4 regions of the Nonomuraea sp. NPDC050227 genome follow, and region 1 is predicted to be linked to each of the others. Evidence: riboswitches for the same ligand, from Rfam matches in the RefSeq annotation. Region 1 holds a riboswitch; each other region holds the start of a gene.
The links. Region 1 has a riboswitch for cyclic di-AMP ahead of ACIBK9_RS48900 (hypothetical protein). Riboswitches for the same ligand answer to the same signal wherever they lie in the genome.

Region 1 (3,702 bases):
GCAGCGAGGCTCCGCGGCGAGTCATGCGGCGGGTCACGCGGCGGGCTCGGGCCGGGCGGGCGTCGCGGAGCCGGTGTGGGCGGTGATCTCGGCGACGATCGCGGGCCAGAGGGCGCGGGGCAGGTCGTGGCCCATGCCGGGGTAGGTGACCAGGCGGGCGCCCGGGATGGCGGCGGCCGTGGCCCGCCCGCCGGCGAGCGGCACGAGCTGGTCGTCCTCGCCGTGGATGACCAGCGCCGGCACCTTCAGCCCGCCCAGCGCGGACGTGCGGTCGCCGGAGGCCATGATGGCGGCGAGCTGGCGGGCCGTGCCGGCCGGGTCGTGGCAGCGGTCGAAGGCGAGCCCGGCCAGCCTGGTGACGCGTTCGCGGTCCAGCTCCCAGCCGGGGGACCCGAGCACGGCCCAGGTCGTCAGCGCGCCGGCGACGACCCCCTCGCGGTCGGTCGCGGGCTTGGCGAAGAGCACCGCGGCGGCCGCCTCGGTCGGCGGGGCCGCCTGCGGGCCGGGCGTGGACATGATCGAGGTCAGGCTCAGCACGCGGGCCGGGTGCCGGATGGCCAGCGCCTGGGCGATCATCCCGCCCATCGAGGCGCCGACGACGTGCGCGGCGGGCAGGCCCAGGACGTCCATGAGCCCGGCGCTGTCGTCGGCCAGGTCGTCCAGCACGTACGGCGAGGGCGCGCCCCATGCGGGCACGCCCTCGTCGTGGAGATGGGTGGACAGGCCCGCGTCGCGGTTGTCGAACCTGACGACGTGGTGGCCCTGCTCGGCCAGGAGTTCGCAGAACTCGTCGTCCCAGTGGATGAGCTGGGCGCCGAGTCCCATGATGAGCAGCAGGGGCCTGCCCGCGGGTGAGCCGAAGCTCTCGTAGGCGATCTCGATGCCGTTGGCGGCTGCGCGCTGGATCACAGCGACCAGAATGTCATTCTGGTCGCGAGGCGTAAAGAGCGGTCTGTCCGGAGATCAGTCGTTGAGGAGCTTGCGCAGGCGCTCGCCGCCGAGCACCACGCCGCCGCCGGCCAGCACGAGCACGCCGGCCATGACGGTGCCGCCCATCGCGACGGTCTTCCCGACCTGGCCGCCGGCGGAACCGGCCGCGTCCTCGGCGGGCTTGTCGGCCAGCACCTTGGGAGGCTCGGCCGGGTTGTCGTCGAACCTGCCCCACGCGCCGGTGGAGAAGGCCACGGGGTAGTTCTTCTTGCCCTTGCCGTCGCCCCACTTGGTGATGACGTAGTCGATCTTGATGTGGCCCTGGCCGCCGTTGCCGTCCACGCCGAGCGTGTCGGGGTTGAAGGTGCCGCCGGTCAGCTCGGCGAAGGTCTTGGCGTCGAGGTCGAGCATGACGCCACGGCTGGAGGGCTCGCCGGGGCCGCGGTCGCCCACGAAGAACGGCATCTTCTTGCCGTTGTAGGTCACGTAACCCTCGGTCATGAGGGGCCAGCTCGGGCTGGCGGCCAGGCCCTTCTGCATGGGCTTGCCGCTGGCGGGGAGGCCGGTGTCGCCGGCCCGGCCGGAGGAGTCGTCCCAGAAGTAGGAGGCCTTCGTGGAACCCTTGAGCAGGATCTTCTGGTCGTCGCCGGTGTCGGCGTGGGCGCCGGTGGCGGAGATCGTCAGCGCGCCCATGGCGGACACGGACAGCAGGGCGAGAGAGCGCAGGCCAAATCGAGACATGAAGCAGTGAAGTCCTTCGCGAGGGGACAGGGGGAACGCGCGTGACTACGGTGCGTAACCGGGCAGAGCGCCGAAAAGGTGGTTACGCGGCGCGTGGGGGAAGTCAGGGAAGAGACCGCTCAGCAGGCGGTCGTCACTACACTGTCCGGGGGTACGACGAGGTGGTACATGCGTGAAGTCCTCTCCATCTCGCCTACCGGGTTAGCTGACGGGTTCGGGCGTGGAGATGCCCTACCGGCACATGGCCGGATTCACCCCAATGAGATGGGTCCCCGGTTCCCGACAAGTCGGGATTCGGCGCCAGCTGTCGTCCCTCTCCTGGTAGGGACTACGCCACCAGCTGGTAATTGGTTAAGACGGTACCCAGAGATTCGGACAAATACAAACGAATCGTCATGAACCGGGTAAAGATCTACCTATCGAGGTAAAGAGAAAGGGGGCACGGCATGCCGTACCCCCTGCTAAATCGGACCTTTCAGCCGCCGCTCTTGCGCCTGAAGGATCTTTTACTCGCTGCCGGACCGTGCGCCCCGTGGATCTTCGACGGGTCCACGCCCCTGCCACCCGCGGCCGAGTCGGCCTGCTGCCCGCGCTTGCGTTCCAACGCCTCGCGGAACTTGCGCTTCATCTCGTCCTCGGGAGTCTCGCTGACTTCCGGCTCCGGTGTTTCCGCCATGAGGACCTCCTGGTTCTGGGGACATCCACAGCTTCGCACGACGTCGCTTACGACGCGAAACCGGCCTCCACTCTGCTTTCCGCCGCGGGCGCCTGCTCCAGCCGCCTGCCGGGCATCATGACCAGCGCGACCAGGGCGATCACCGCGCCCGCCACGCCCAGCGACGGGATGACCACGGCCGCCGCCGAGGCGTGCGCGGCCGCGAGCCCGTGGACCGGCGCGTCCGTGGTGATGACCGACGTGTACGCGGTGCCGGCCAGCGCCAGCGCCACCGAGCCGCCGATCTGCCGGAAGAAGGTGAGGTTGGCCGAGGCCGTGCCGATGTACCGCGGCGCGACGGCCTGCTGCACGGCCACGGTCAGCCCCGACAACATCGGCCCCATGCCGAGCCCGAGCAGTGCCATCCACCCGGCCAGCAGCAGGCCGTCGGTGCGCACGGTGAGGTTCAGGCAGAGCAGGCTGCCGGCCACCAGCAGGAACGGCGCCCCGACCAGCCACGGCTTGTACGTGCGCGTCCTGGACATCAGCGTGCCCATGAGCGCGCTGCCCGCCACCATCGCCAGCGTCATCGGGTAGATCCTCAGCCCGGACTCGGTGGCGCTGACGCCCAGCGCCTGCTGGAAGTAGCGCGGCAGGAACACCACGCCGGCGTACATGCAGAAGGCGGTGAAGAACGAGGTCGCGTTGACCAGCGTGTACGTGCGGTCCCGGAACAGGTGCATCGGCATGACCGGGTTCGCCGCCCGCAGCTCGACCAGCACGAACGCGGCCAGCAGGACCAGCCCCAGCAGGATCGGCCCGGCCACGGGCGGGGAGGTCCAGGAGTTGCCGTCCAGGCCCTTCTCGGTCAGGCCGAGCAGCAGGGCGCTGATGGCCACGCTGAACACCGCGATGCCCGCGTAGTCCGGCCGGCCCCCGCCGCCGGTGCCCGGACGGAACGGCAGCCGCAGCACCACGATCGCGATCAGCACGATCCCGAGCGGCACGTTCACGTAGAAGGCCCACCGCCAGCTCGCGTGGTCGGTGAACAACCCGCCCAGGAAGGGCCCGGCCAGGTACGTCAACGCCATCACGCCGCCGAGTGCGCCCTGCACGCGGGCGCCGTTGCGTCCGGGCGGGAACATCTCCATCACCAGGGCCAGCGACAGCGGCAGCAACGCGCCCGCGCCCAGCCCCTGCACGGCGCGGAAGGCGATGAGCTGGGTCATGTCCTGGGCGAGCCCGCACAACGCCGATCCGACGACGAACACCGACATCCCGACGAGCAGCAGCGGCTTCCTGCCGTGCTGGTCGGACAGCCTGCCGTACAGCGGCACGGTGACGGTGGAGGTGAGCAGATAGGCCGTGACCACCCA
Region 2 (3,702 bases), on a different contig from region 1:
CCACACGTCCAGGCCGATCCCGTCATAGCCCTCGGGGACGGGCACGCGCATGGCCCATTCCAGAGCCTCCTCCCTGGACTTCACCTGGATCAGCCAGAACCCCGCGATCAGCTCCTTGGCCTCGGCGAACGGGCCGTCGATCACCGTGGCCCGGCCGCCGCTGTAGGCGATCTGCGCGCCTTGCGAGCTCGGGTAGAGCCCTTCGGCGGCCAGCAGCACCCCCGCCTTGGCCAGCGCCTCGTTGTAGGCGTGCATGTTGTCGACGAGCTCCTGGCTGGGCAGCGCCCCGGCCTCGGTCTCCCCGTTGGCCTTGCCGACGATCATGAATTTCATCCTGCCGTCCCTTCCCTCCGCGGCCCCCGGGCGGAGCCGGCCTCGCCGAAGCGTCGAACGGGCGCCGGCCGGATCGACACGCGGGCGCGGACCGTCCGCTTCCAGGGCACCGTACCGGTCGTGCGGGCGGATGGCCGATGTGCCATCCTCGCCCCATGCCCCAACCCGCACCAGACGCCCCCGTCCCCAACCGGGCCCTGTGGGACGAGCGCGCCCGCGTCCACGGCTCCACCTCGGCCGACCGGTTCTACGACGTCGACGCCTTCCTCGCCGGCCGGCAGACCCTCTACCCGCTCGAACGCCGCCTGGCCGGCGACGTCGCCGGCCGGGACCTGCTCCACCTGCAGTGCCACTTCGGCCTGGACACGCTGAGCTGGGCGCGTCTCGGAGCGCGGGTGACCGGCGTCGACTTCTCCCCGGTGGCGGTCGCGCGCGCCCGCGACCTGGCGGCCAGGGCCGGGCTGGCGGCCACGTTCGTGGAGGCCGACACGCAGCGGCTGCCGGCGGAGCTGGCCGGCGGCTTCGACGTGGCGGTGGCCACGTACGGCGTGTTGTGCTGGATCGGCGACCTGGACGCCTGGATGCGCGGCGCGGCCATGGCGCTGCGGCCCGGCGGGCGGCTGGTGCTGGTCGACCTGCATCCGGCCTACCAGACGGTGGCCTCGCTCGACCCGCTGGTGGCCGACTGGCCCTACGGCGGCGGCCAGGCCCACCGGGAGACGGTGACCGGCACGTACGCCGACGCCGCGGTGGTGATCGGGACCCACGAGGCGGTGGAGTACCCGTACTCGGTGGGCGAGATCGTCACGGCGGCGGCGCGGGCCGGGTTCACGGTGGCCGAGCTGGGCGAGCACGTCGAGACCGACCTCGACCCGCGCGGCCTGCTGCCCGAGGGCGCGGACGGCCGGTACCGGTTCCCGTTCGGGGACTCGCACCTGCCGATCCTCTACTCGCTGGCGGCGGTCCGGCCCTGAGACGCGGCGAGCGCGCGTCCCTCGTGCGGGACGCGCGCTCGGAGCGGGCGGAGGTCAGCTCGCGTACTGCGGGTATCCGTAGCCGACGACCTGCGACTTAGGACGGACGCGCTCCTCGACCTTGCCGTTGCCGGTGTTGCCCTCGATCGTGGAGATCGTGCCGTCGCCGTTGTCCTTGACGACGAAGCCGACGTGCTGGATGGCGTCCAGGCTCTTGCTGCCGCCCCAGGAGAAGAAGACCACCGCGCCGGGCCTGGCCTCGGCTCCCCAGCGGTCGTTGGCGGCGAACCACTTGGCGTGGGCCACGGTCCAGGCGTCCCAGCCGACCTGCGGGCGGGCGCCGGTCTGCTCGCCGACCCAGGAGACGAAGATCGAGCACCAGGGGGCGTTCAGGTACATGGCGCGGGTGCCGCCGTCGCGGGCGATGGTCTCGGCGGCGCGCTTGGAGTCGGCGTACCACTTCTGGAACTTGGTGCCGCCGCCGTAGGCGTTCTCGGAGGTGCCGACCTGGGCCTTGGCCAACGCCAGGACCTGCTGGGCGGTGACGTTGACCTGGGTCTCCTCCGCCTTGCGGGTCTGGGCGGCGGCCTGTGGCGCGACGGCCGAGTGCCCGGCCGCGGCGGCCGGGCCGGCGCTGTCGGCGGCGGCGGCGGTGGCGTGGGCGCCGATGGCGGAGGCGAGGATGGCCGCGCCGAGCGCGGCGTGGGCGTAGGTGATCTTCGGGGCACGGATGGGACGGTGCGTGGCCATCGAGGGCATTGACTCCTTGCTTCCATGCCGCTTACCGGGTTAGCTGACGGGTTCGGACGTGGAAGCTGCCCTACGGCACCGAAGTGCCGATTCACCCCAAAGGACGTGGGTCCCCGGTTCCGCCCGAAGGCGGATTCAGCGGTCACAGGACGATCCTGTGAAATGTCTTGCGATGGTTGGACAAAGCCGGACAAACCGGACGTCTGCCGCGAGATGCCCCACAAGGTAATACATCGGGCAAGAGCTAGGCAAGTGGCTAAAGGTCCAGCTAGGAGAGTTGGGCCCGTGCTTCGGCCAGAAGCCCCATCATGGCAAGGGATTCGTCAAGCGGCATGATCTCGCTCTCCGTGCGGCCCTCGATCGTGGCCGCGCGCACCTCGCGCAGCTCGCCCGCGTACCCGTTGTCGGCCGGGTCGAGCACCAGCTCCTCCGTCTCCATCGACGGCCCCGACAGCAACACCCGCCGCGGCGCCCAGAACGGCGCCAGGATGTCAGCCCGCATCGACGTGCCCACCACGCTCGCGTCGTTGGCGTGATGTGCCAGCAGCGACACGTCCACCAGGGCCCGCCGACCGTCGGGGTACAGCAGCAGCCCGCCGGCCTCGGCGTCGACGCCGCTGGGCGCCAGCGAGCCGGCCATGCGCAGCTCCGCGGGCATGCCGAGCAGCAGCTGGGCCAGCCCGAACGGGTAGATCCCCAGGTCGAGCAGGGCCCCGCCGCCCAGCTCCGGCGCCCACAGCCGATGGGCGGGGTCGTAGGGCAGCGCGAAGCCGAACGAGGCCCGCACCGACCGGATCTCGCCGAAGCGCGGATCGGCCGCCACCCGCTGGATGAGCGGGTTGAAGCGCATCCACATGGCCTCCATGAGGAAGACCCCGGCCGCGCGGGCCAGCGCCACCATGCGCTCGGCGTCGGCCACGTCGGCCGCCAGCGGCTTCTCGCACAGCACCGACTTGCCCGCCGCGATGGCCGCCTCGGCCACCTCCAGGTGCTGGGCGTGCGGCGTGGCGACGTAGATCGCGTCTACGGCCGGATCGGCGCACAGGGCCTCGTAGGAGCCGTAGGCCGACTCCGCGCCCAGCTCGTCGGCCAGCGCCCGCGCCCTGAGCGGGCTCCGCGAGCCGACGGCGGCCACCCGCATGCCGGGCTCGGCCACGATGGCCGCCCCCACGGTACGCGCGATGCCGCCGGTCGCCGCTATTCCCCAGGTGAAATCTCGCACGACCGAGATCGTAGAGCGCTCAGGTCAGGTTGAACGAGTCGGGGTCGGGCCCGATCCGCCGCCCCGCGTTCATCGCGCCGATGGCCGCCATGTCCTCGGTGTCGAGGATGAAGTCGAACACGTCGATGTTCTCCTCGATCCGCGACGGCGTGACCGACTTGGGGATCACCACGTTGCCGAGCTGCAGGTGCCAGCGGAGCACGATCTGGGCGGGCGTCTTGCCGTACTTCTCCGACAGCACGCGCAGCGCCGGGTCGGCCAGCAGCCCCTTGCCCTGCCCGAGCGGGCTCCACGCCTCGGTCAGGATGCCGTTGGCCTCGTGGAAGGCCCGCATCTCGCGCTGCTGGAAGTACGGGTGGAGCTCGATCTGGTTGATCGACGGCGTGATGTCGGTCTCCTCCATCAACCGGGTCAGGGTGGCGA
Region 3 (3,702 bases), on a different contig from region 1:
GATCCGAGGGATCAAAACCCAGCACGTCGGTGGCGCTCATCGGAGGTGGAACCGGGCCGCCGAATTGATCATTTGGACCGTTCATAGCGGACCACGGCGTGCCAACATATGCGGAGTACGTCACATATAAGTGATCATGTCAATAGCACTGGTCAAGGGCGCCGATTGTCGCGCTTGACGACCTTTCCGCGATGCGTTTACCTTCACCGAGACGAGCGGCTTTGCTTCGCCTGAAAGGTCCGAGTTCTGCTGTTTGGGGGAGGGCTCCCGGTGGATGTGCTCACAGAAGGCGTTGAGCTGAGCCACGCGGATTTGGCGTTACTGGCCGAGCTGGCCAGGGGAGTGACGGTCGATCGGGTCGGCAGGCGGCTGGATATCAGCGGACGGACCGTACGGCGCAGGCTGAGGGGCATCTGCGACCGCATCGGCGTGGCCACGGCGATCGAGGCCGTGGCATGGGCGGCGCGCCGCCAGCTCATCTAGCGGCGCTCATCTGGTGGCGCTCATCATCCAGTGACGCTGGGCGAACCGGCGCTGGGGGAAGCGGCGCGCGGATCAGTCCGCGATGCGCACGCCGCCGGCGAACGGCCGCCCGCCGATCGGGGCGACCCGCACGACGTCACCCGTCCGCGGAGCGTGGACCATCATGCCGCCGCCGATGTAGATGCCGACGTGGTGCAGGTCGCTGTAGAAGAACACCAGGTCGCCGGGGCGCAGCTGGTCGCGGCTGACCTGCCTGCCGGCCGTCCACTGGTCGCCGGTGTAGTGGGGGAGCGAGATGCCCACGCGCTGGTAGGCGGCCATCACCAGCCCGGAGCAGTCGTAGGAGCGCGGCCCTTCGGCGCCCCACACGTACGGCTTGAGCTGCTGGGTGAGGGCCCACTTGACGGCCTGGGCGGCCTTGCCGTCGCCGATCACCGGCAGGTTGACGCGCACGGCCCGGGTGCCGGGACGGCCGGCCTCGCCGACGGCCCGCCGGTAGAGGTTGCTCTCGACCTTGGTGACCAGCTTGGTGATCTTCGAGCGCCTGCTCTCCAGGTCGGTGACGAGCTTCTGGACCTCGGCGATGCGGGTCTTGGCGCCGGCCCTGGCCCGCTCGGCGGCCTCCATGGCCCTGGCGAGCTGGTTGACCTCCTCGCCCTGCTGCTGTTCGAGCGCGTACGTGGTCGCGGCTCGGTCGAGGAAGGTCTCGGGGTCGCCGGACTGGGCGAAGGCCAGGGCCTTGTCCAGGCCGCCGGTGATGTAGGCGTTCTGGGCGAGCAGCGAGGCCCTGGCGCGCTTGGCGGCCAGATCGGACTCGCTGGTGGCCAGGATCTTCTGGGCGGAGTCGTTGGCCTTCTGGGCGGCCTTCAGCCGTTCGCGCTGCTCGTTGTACTGCTCGGCCAGCGTCTCGATCTCTTCGTGCAGCTTCTCCACCTGGTCGGAGAGCTCCGAGAGCGACGGCTTCGGGTCGGCGGCGGCGGAGCCGACGGGGACGGCGAACAGCATCGCGGCGACGGTGACGCCGATGACGCCGAGGCGGCGTGCGCGCCTGGCCTGCTCCTGGGGGCGGGCGTGCCTGCCCCCGGACTTCCCCGAGCGGTCGAACGTCCGCTTCACCAACCGAGCTCCTCTCATCGACGCCGGCCGGGTTAGCTGACGGGTTCGGGCCGGAGCAGCCCTACCGAGATGGTCGGATTCACCCCAAGTGGCGGCGCCAGGTGCTCGCCGCCGTTGGTTCCCCGGCTTCCCTTGCGGGAATTGGGCGTGTCTTTCCGCGCGCATTACGCGGAGAACATCGTCGCTGGACACTAATGCACTCCGGGTTCACGCTCAACCGGAACTGCCGAGTCTGTAGAGGTTTCACAACTGAAGGGTCACAAGGTGATCTCGTGGGTAGCCGTACGGAAGCAGGCTTCTGCACCTTTTGTCCAGCATTCGGGGTGCTGAGGTCTGGAGGAAAGCTCCAAGTCGGCCCGTGTTCACCTGACCACGGGATGTGATGAGATGCCCGAGACGTGGGATTTAGGGCCGAGCCGTAATGAGATCTGTACCCTGGAGAGCCATGGAGCAGGTGGCCGAAGTGGCAGTCCCCGAGACCGCGGTCGTGGTCAGGCGTGCGCGCACGCCCGACGTGCGTGCGATCAGGCGTCTCGTGGACACCTACGCGGGCGCGGGGCCGCGGCTCCTGGAGAAGGCCACGGTCACGCTGTACGAGGACGTCCAGGAGTTCTGGGTGGCCGAGCGGGGCGGGGAGGTCGTCGGCTGCGGCGCGCTCCACGTGCTCTGGGAGGACCTCGCCGAGGTCCGTACGGTGGCCGTCGATCCCGCGTGCCGGGGGCTGGGTGTGGGGCGGCGGATCGTCTCGGCACTCGTCCGGCAGGCGAAGGATCTGGGGCTGCGGCGTGTATTCTGTCTGACTTTTGAGGTCGACTTCTTCGCGAGGCACGGTTTCCGCCCCATCCAGGGCACACCGGTCTCACCCGAGGTCTACGCCGAGTTGCTGGCCTCGTACGACGAGGGTGTGGCGGAGTTCCTTGATCTGGAACACGTCAAACCGAACACCCTTGGCAACACCCGCATGCTGCTGCATCTGACATCGGGTGACGCGGACCTTGACCACTTGGAAAGGTGATTGTTGATACCTATGTCGATACGTTGGGCAGCACAGGCATGTGTCCTGACACGTGCCACATGCGCACTCGAAGCGAGGTGACACGGTGAGCACCGGACAGCCGCCGTACCCACAGGACGATTCCGGCGAGAACCCCGAGTACGGTCAGCACCACGGCCGTCGGCCCGGTGAGCCCGACCCGGACGTGACTGTGGTCGGCTACCGGGCGGACGATGCCTTCGGCCAGCCCCCATACGGTCAGCAGCAGCAACAGGGCTATGGCCAGCAACAGCAGTACGGCCAGCAACAGCAGCAGTACGGCCAGCAGCAGGGCTACGGCCAGCAGCCCCAGTACGGCCAGCAGGCCGCCCCGGGTCAGCAGGGCTACGGCCAGCAGCAGGGCTACGGCCAGCAGCCGCAGTCCTCCGGCCAGCAGTACACGCAGCCCGGCTACGGCCAGGAGGCCCAGTACGGCCAGCAGGCCGCCTCGGGTCAGCAGGGTTACGGCCAGCAGCCGCAGTCCTCGGGCCAGCAGTACACGCAGCCCGGCTACGGCCAGGAAGCCCAGTACGGCCAGCAGGGCTACGGCCAGCAGCCCGCCTCCGGCCAGCAGTACGCCCAGCCCGGCTACGGCCAGCAGGCCGCCTCCGGTCAGCAGGGCTACGGTCAGGAGGGCCAGTACGGCCAGCAGGCCGCCTCGGGCCAGCAGGGCTACGGCCAGCAGCAGGGCTACGGCCAGCAGCCGCAGTCCCTACCCGACTACAGCCAGCAGCAGGGCTACGGCCAGGACGCCCAGTACGGCCAGCAGGCCGCCTCGGGTCAGCAGGGTTACGGCCAGCAGCCGCAGTCCTCGGGCCAGCAGTACGCCCAGCCCGGCTACGGCCAGCAGGCCGCCGCGGGGCAGCAGGGTTACGGCCAGGAGGCCCAGTACGGCCAGCAGGGCTACGGCCAGCAGCCGCAGTCCGACTACGGGCAGCAGCAGAGCTACGGCCAGGACGCCCAGTACGGCCAGCAGGGCGGCTACGCCCAGCAGCAGTACGGCGACCAGCAGCAGTACGGCCAGGCATACGGCCAGCAGCAGCAGTCGCAGCCCTACGGCCAGCCCGGCT
Region 4 (3,702 bases), on a different contig from region 1:
CGCCCTGGCGATCTGGGCGGCGCTGAAGTCACGGGCGGGGTCGGGGGCGACGGCGGGCGCGCCCGCCGCCAGGACCCGCCAGGGGGTGGTGAACGCGACCACGGCCAGGATCACGCCGCCGACCAGGGCCAGGGCGGCGCCGGCGGCGCGCCTGGAGCGGGATTCCACGCGTTGCCGTTCGCGGGCGATCAGGTGCTCCGCCGTTCCCGTCAGCTTGCCGGTTCCTGGACGGGCCTCGACGCCTTCGGCGAAGGGGGTGGCGGGATCGCCCGCGCCCTTGCCAGGGCCCTTGCCCTCGCCTCCACCTTTGCCGCCCTTGCCGGGGTGGTCCGGGGGCTCGTCGGGGGCCTCGGGGCTCCTGCCGGGGGTGTCCGTGCCATCGGCGGCCTGCGCGCAGGGCTGGGCGTCGGCGGCGGGGGCGTCGGCGTGGGTCGCGTGGGGGCGGTCGTCGGGGGTGGGGGGTCGGGGGTGACGGGGGTCCTCGGTGTCGGGGTCGGCGTCCGCGTCGGGGCGGGCGTCCGGATAGTCCGGATCGTCGGCGTGGCCCGGGGACTCGGGGGGCTCGTTGGTGCCGGACGGCTCCGGCGGCGCACCGTCACCGGGCCGGTCTCCGCCGTCGTCCCTGATGGCCACACCGCCGCCGTGCGCCGCCGCGACCGCCGTGCCGGGCTCGTCGGCCCCTCTGGCGACCGCTCCGGCGGGCTCGTCCCCTTCCCGGGGCGGGTCGTTCCGCTCGCTCATCTGCCTCCCCTTCACGCGAGCTGCTCTCGTACGTACTCGCGCCACCGTGCCGCCAGCGTCTCGGCGGTGAGCCCCACGGAGGCGAGCGCCTGATCGACGCCGGCCACGCGGGCATCACGGTAGAGCCGTACCAGGGTCCCGTCACCGAACCGGTCTGCGAGGAAGCGACACGCCATCCATGCCTCCTGGTACGCCCGCGCGAGCCGTCCGGGATCGGCGGCCGTGGGGGCGAAAGCCGCAGGTCCGGGCAACTCGCTCGGCAGCCGGCCGGCCTGTACGTCGGCGGCGAGTTCGGCGGCGGCCGTCCTGACGGGGAGCCCCGCGTCGCGGTAGGCCACGTAGTCGGCGAACCCCTCGTAGAGCCAGACGGGCAGCCGGTCGGTGCCCGCGGCGACGTGGGTGAGCTCATGGGTGAGGACGACGTCGCGTCCCGTGGGGGTGAGCCGGGCGAACGAGCCGGGCACGACGATCACCCTGGCGCCGTCGGCAACCGCGGCCAGCCCGTCCAGCGGGCCCGTGCCGGCCAGCCCGGCCGCCTCGGCGTCGGAGTCCGGCACGACGACCAGCGCGCGCACCGGCCGGCCGAGCACCGCGGACACCCGCCGTCCGGCGAGATCCGCGCGGCGGGCCAGATCGGCGAGCACGCCGGGCTCCGCGCGGTGCCCCACGACCACGGACCGCGCGCCGCGGGCAACCTGACCGCCGTCGCTCCACAACCCGCGCGCCCCGGCGGGCAGGACGGCGGCGGGCGGCGCGTCGGCGACCACGAGCACCGCCGTCGACAGCAGCAGGATCGAGAGGAGCAGCCGCGGACCGCGAAGGGACGGACGCACCTGCGAGGACACGGCCCGATGCTAGTAGGCCCACGCCCCTCCCGGCCCCTTCCCGAGACCGGGCCCTCCGCCGGACCGATCCCGTCGCGGAGCCGGGCCCTCCGCCGGACCGGGTCCTGCTCGGGGCCGGGCATGCGACAGGCCCCGGCCCGGACCGGGGAGGGTCCGGGCGGGGCCCGTTGTCACGCGCCGGGACGCACCGCGCCGACGAACGACGACTTCCGCCATCCGCCCAGTTTGTCGATGCGCACCCGTTCGCCGGTCCGCGGCGAATGGACCATCTTGCCGTGGCCGACGTACATGCCGACGTGGCCCAGCCCGTTGAAGAACATCAGGTCGCCCGGCTTGAGATTGCGCCAGGAGACCTTGCGCTTGATGCGGGCGAACTGGCTGTTCGTCACGCGCGGGAGTCGTACCCCGGCCTTCTTCCAGGCGTACTGGACGAGTCCGGAGCAGTCGAACGCACCAGGGCCCGTGGCCCCGTACCGGTACGGGTCGCCGACCTGATGCTTGGCGACGGCGACGGCCCTGCGGGCCTTCGACGCCTGCCGCGCGGCCTTGGCCGACTTGGCAGACCTGACGGTCTTCGCCGACTTGGCCGACTTCGCAGTGGCCGCCTTGGCGGTGCTGGACACCGCGGTGAGCCTGGCGGCCGATTCGCTCACCGTCTGCGCCCCGGCCGGCACGGCATGGAGAACCGCACCTCCGGCCGTCACGGTCATCGTGAGTGCGACGCCCCTCAGGGCAAGACGGGACAGACGGGGGTTATGCAGGGAGGTAGACAGGATTTCTCCTTGTGTCTTCCACGAACGCCTACCGGGTTAGCTGACGGATTCGGGCCTGGAAGTCGCCCTACGGCGCGAAGACGCGCCGATTCACCCCTGATCCCGGGGGATGACGGGATCTGTGGGTCCCCGGCTCCGTGCCTCCTGGCTGCACGGACTCGGCAGGTCGCCGCCCGATGGTTGTGCCTGAACGGGGATATCGGCGGCGACCGCTGGATTTTTATCTGGTCCGCATCGGGGTTCCGATGTCGATCCGCGGTGCGCATGGCTTGCTGACCGCGACGCCAGAAACTACGCCGACGGGTCAAGATTTGGCAAAGAGAGACTCGGCCTGTAAAGATCAGATAAAGGTGCAAGTAAAGGGTGAAACCCCTGCTGGACCTCAGGGTTCCGTTACCGGTTTGTGACCCTTCTCACACTTCCCGACACACCCGATTGTCAGGGCACTTTCGCCCCATTTGTCCCGTTCGCCGCAGCGATCACGGGCACGCCGAAGCCGCCCGAGATTTCGGGCGGGGGCCGAGTCAGGGGCGGATGGCTCCGACGAGCGGGCGGCCGTAGTCGGCGAGGCGGACGACCTTGACGACGTCGCCCGTCTGCGGCGCATGGACGATCTTGCCGCCGCCCGCGTAGATGCTGACGTGCCCGAGCCCCTCGCTGAAGATGAGGTCACCCGGCTGGAGGTCCTTGAGGTCCACCTTCCGGCTCGCGCCCCAGGCCCACTGCTGCCAGGTCGTACGCGGCAGTGAGACGCCGGCGGCGCGCCAGGCCGCCTGCGTCAGCCCTGAGCAGTCGTAGCCGCGCGGGCCCGTGCCCCCGTAGATGTACGGCTTGCCCACCTGGGCGAAGGCGAAGTTCAGGACGGCCGCCGCGCTGCCCGAGGCGGGACCGGTGTACTTGATGCCGGTGCTGTTGGGGTTGCCCGGGTTGTAGGCCCCCAGCTTGTCCAGGAGCTTCTTCTGCTGGCCGACCAGCTTCAGCACCTCGGCCCGCTCCCGCTGGACGGCGTCCCGCTCCTTGTCGGCGTCGGCCAGCGCGGTCTGGGCGTTGTCGCGCTCGGCCTTGAGCCCCTTGTTCTCGCGGTCGAAGGCGGCCAGCTTCTCCAGCCGCTCGCGCGAGAGCTGCCCGGCCATGGCCAGCCCGGCCAGCAGGTTCTCGGGGTCGTCGACGCCGACCATGCCGGGCAGGGACGTGACGTCCCCGCCCAGCTTGTAGGAGTCCACCGCCACCCTGATGATCTCGGCGCGGAGGTCGGCGACCGTCTGCAGCTTCTGCTTGTAGCGGTCGTTGAGCCTGGTGTAGGCGTCCTTGGCCTTCTTGTAGTTCTCGGTCGCCGTGTTGTA

Region 2: another riboswitch for cyclic di-AMP. It lies ahead of ACIBK9_RS41135 (CHAP domain-containing protein); the one in region 1 lies ahead of ACIBK9_RS48900 (hypothetical protein).
Region 3: another riboswitch for cyclic di-AMP. It lies ahead of ACIBK9_RS05750 (NlpC/P60 family protein); the one in region 1 lies ahead of ACIBK9_RS48900 (hypothetical protein).
Region 4: another riboswitch for cyclic di-AMP. It lies ahead of ACIBK9_RS30310 (C40 family peptidase); the one in region 1 lies ahead of ACIBK9_RS48900 (hypothetical protein).

Annotation. Positions count from the first base shown of each region.
Region 1 is NZ_JBITJF010000018.1:174,954-178,655, forward strand. Features, by position in the region: gene ACIBK9_RS48895 (alpha/beta hydrolase) at 34-909, opposite strand; gene ACIBK9_RS48900 (hypothetical protein) at 964-1,671, opposite strand; cyclic di-AMP (ydaO/yuaA leader) riboswitch at 1,847-1,981, opposite strand; gene ACIBK9_RS48905 (DUF5302 domain-containing protein) at 2,147-2,347, opposite strand; gene ACIBK9_RS48910 (MDR family MFS transporter) at 2,395-3,702, opposite strand, start outside.
Region 2 is NZ_JBITJF010000013.1:289,903-293,604, forward strand. Features, by position in the region: gene ACIBK9_RS41125 (YciI family protein) at 1-333, opposite strand, end outside; gene ACIBK9_RS41130 (class I SAM-dependent methyltransferase) at 489-1,307, shown strand; gene ACIBK9_RS41135 (CHAP domain-containing protein) at 1,362-2,057, opposite strand; cyclic di-AMP (ydaO/yuaA leader) riboswitch at 2,071-2,208, opposite strand; gene ACIBK9_RS41140 (Gfo/Idh/MocA family protein) at 2,326-3,279, opposite strand; gene ACIBK9_RS41145 (aldo/keto reductase) at 3,299-3,702, opposite strand, start outside.
Region 3 is NZ_JBITJF010000001.1:1,087,192-1,090,893, forward strand. Features, by position in the region: gene ACIBK9_RS05745 (LuxR C-terminal-related transcriptional regulator) at 271-483, shown strand; gene ACIBK9_RS05750 (NlpC/P60 family protein) at 556-1,599, opposite strand; cyclic di-AMP (ydaO/yuaA leader) riboswitch at 1,606-1,757, opposite strand; gene ACIBK9_RS05755 (amino-acid N-acetyltransferase) at 2,045-2,614, shown strand; gene ACIBK9_RS05760 (RDD family protein) at 2,700-3,702, shown strand, end outside.
Region 4 is NZ_JBITJF010000008.1:278,196-281,897, forward strand. Features, by position in the region: gene ACIBK9_RS30300 (M48 family metallopeptidase) at 1-741, opposite strand, end outside; gene ACIBK9_RS30305 (hypothetical protein) at 753-1,586, opposite strand; gene ACIBK9_RS30310 (C40 family peptidase) at 1,757-2,239, opposite strand; cyclic di-AMP (ydaO/yuaA leader) riboswitch at 2,370-2,533, opposite strand; gene ACIBK9_RS30315 (NlpC/P60 family protein) at 2,884-3,702, opposite strand, start outside.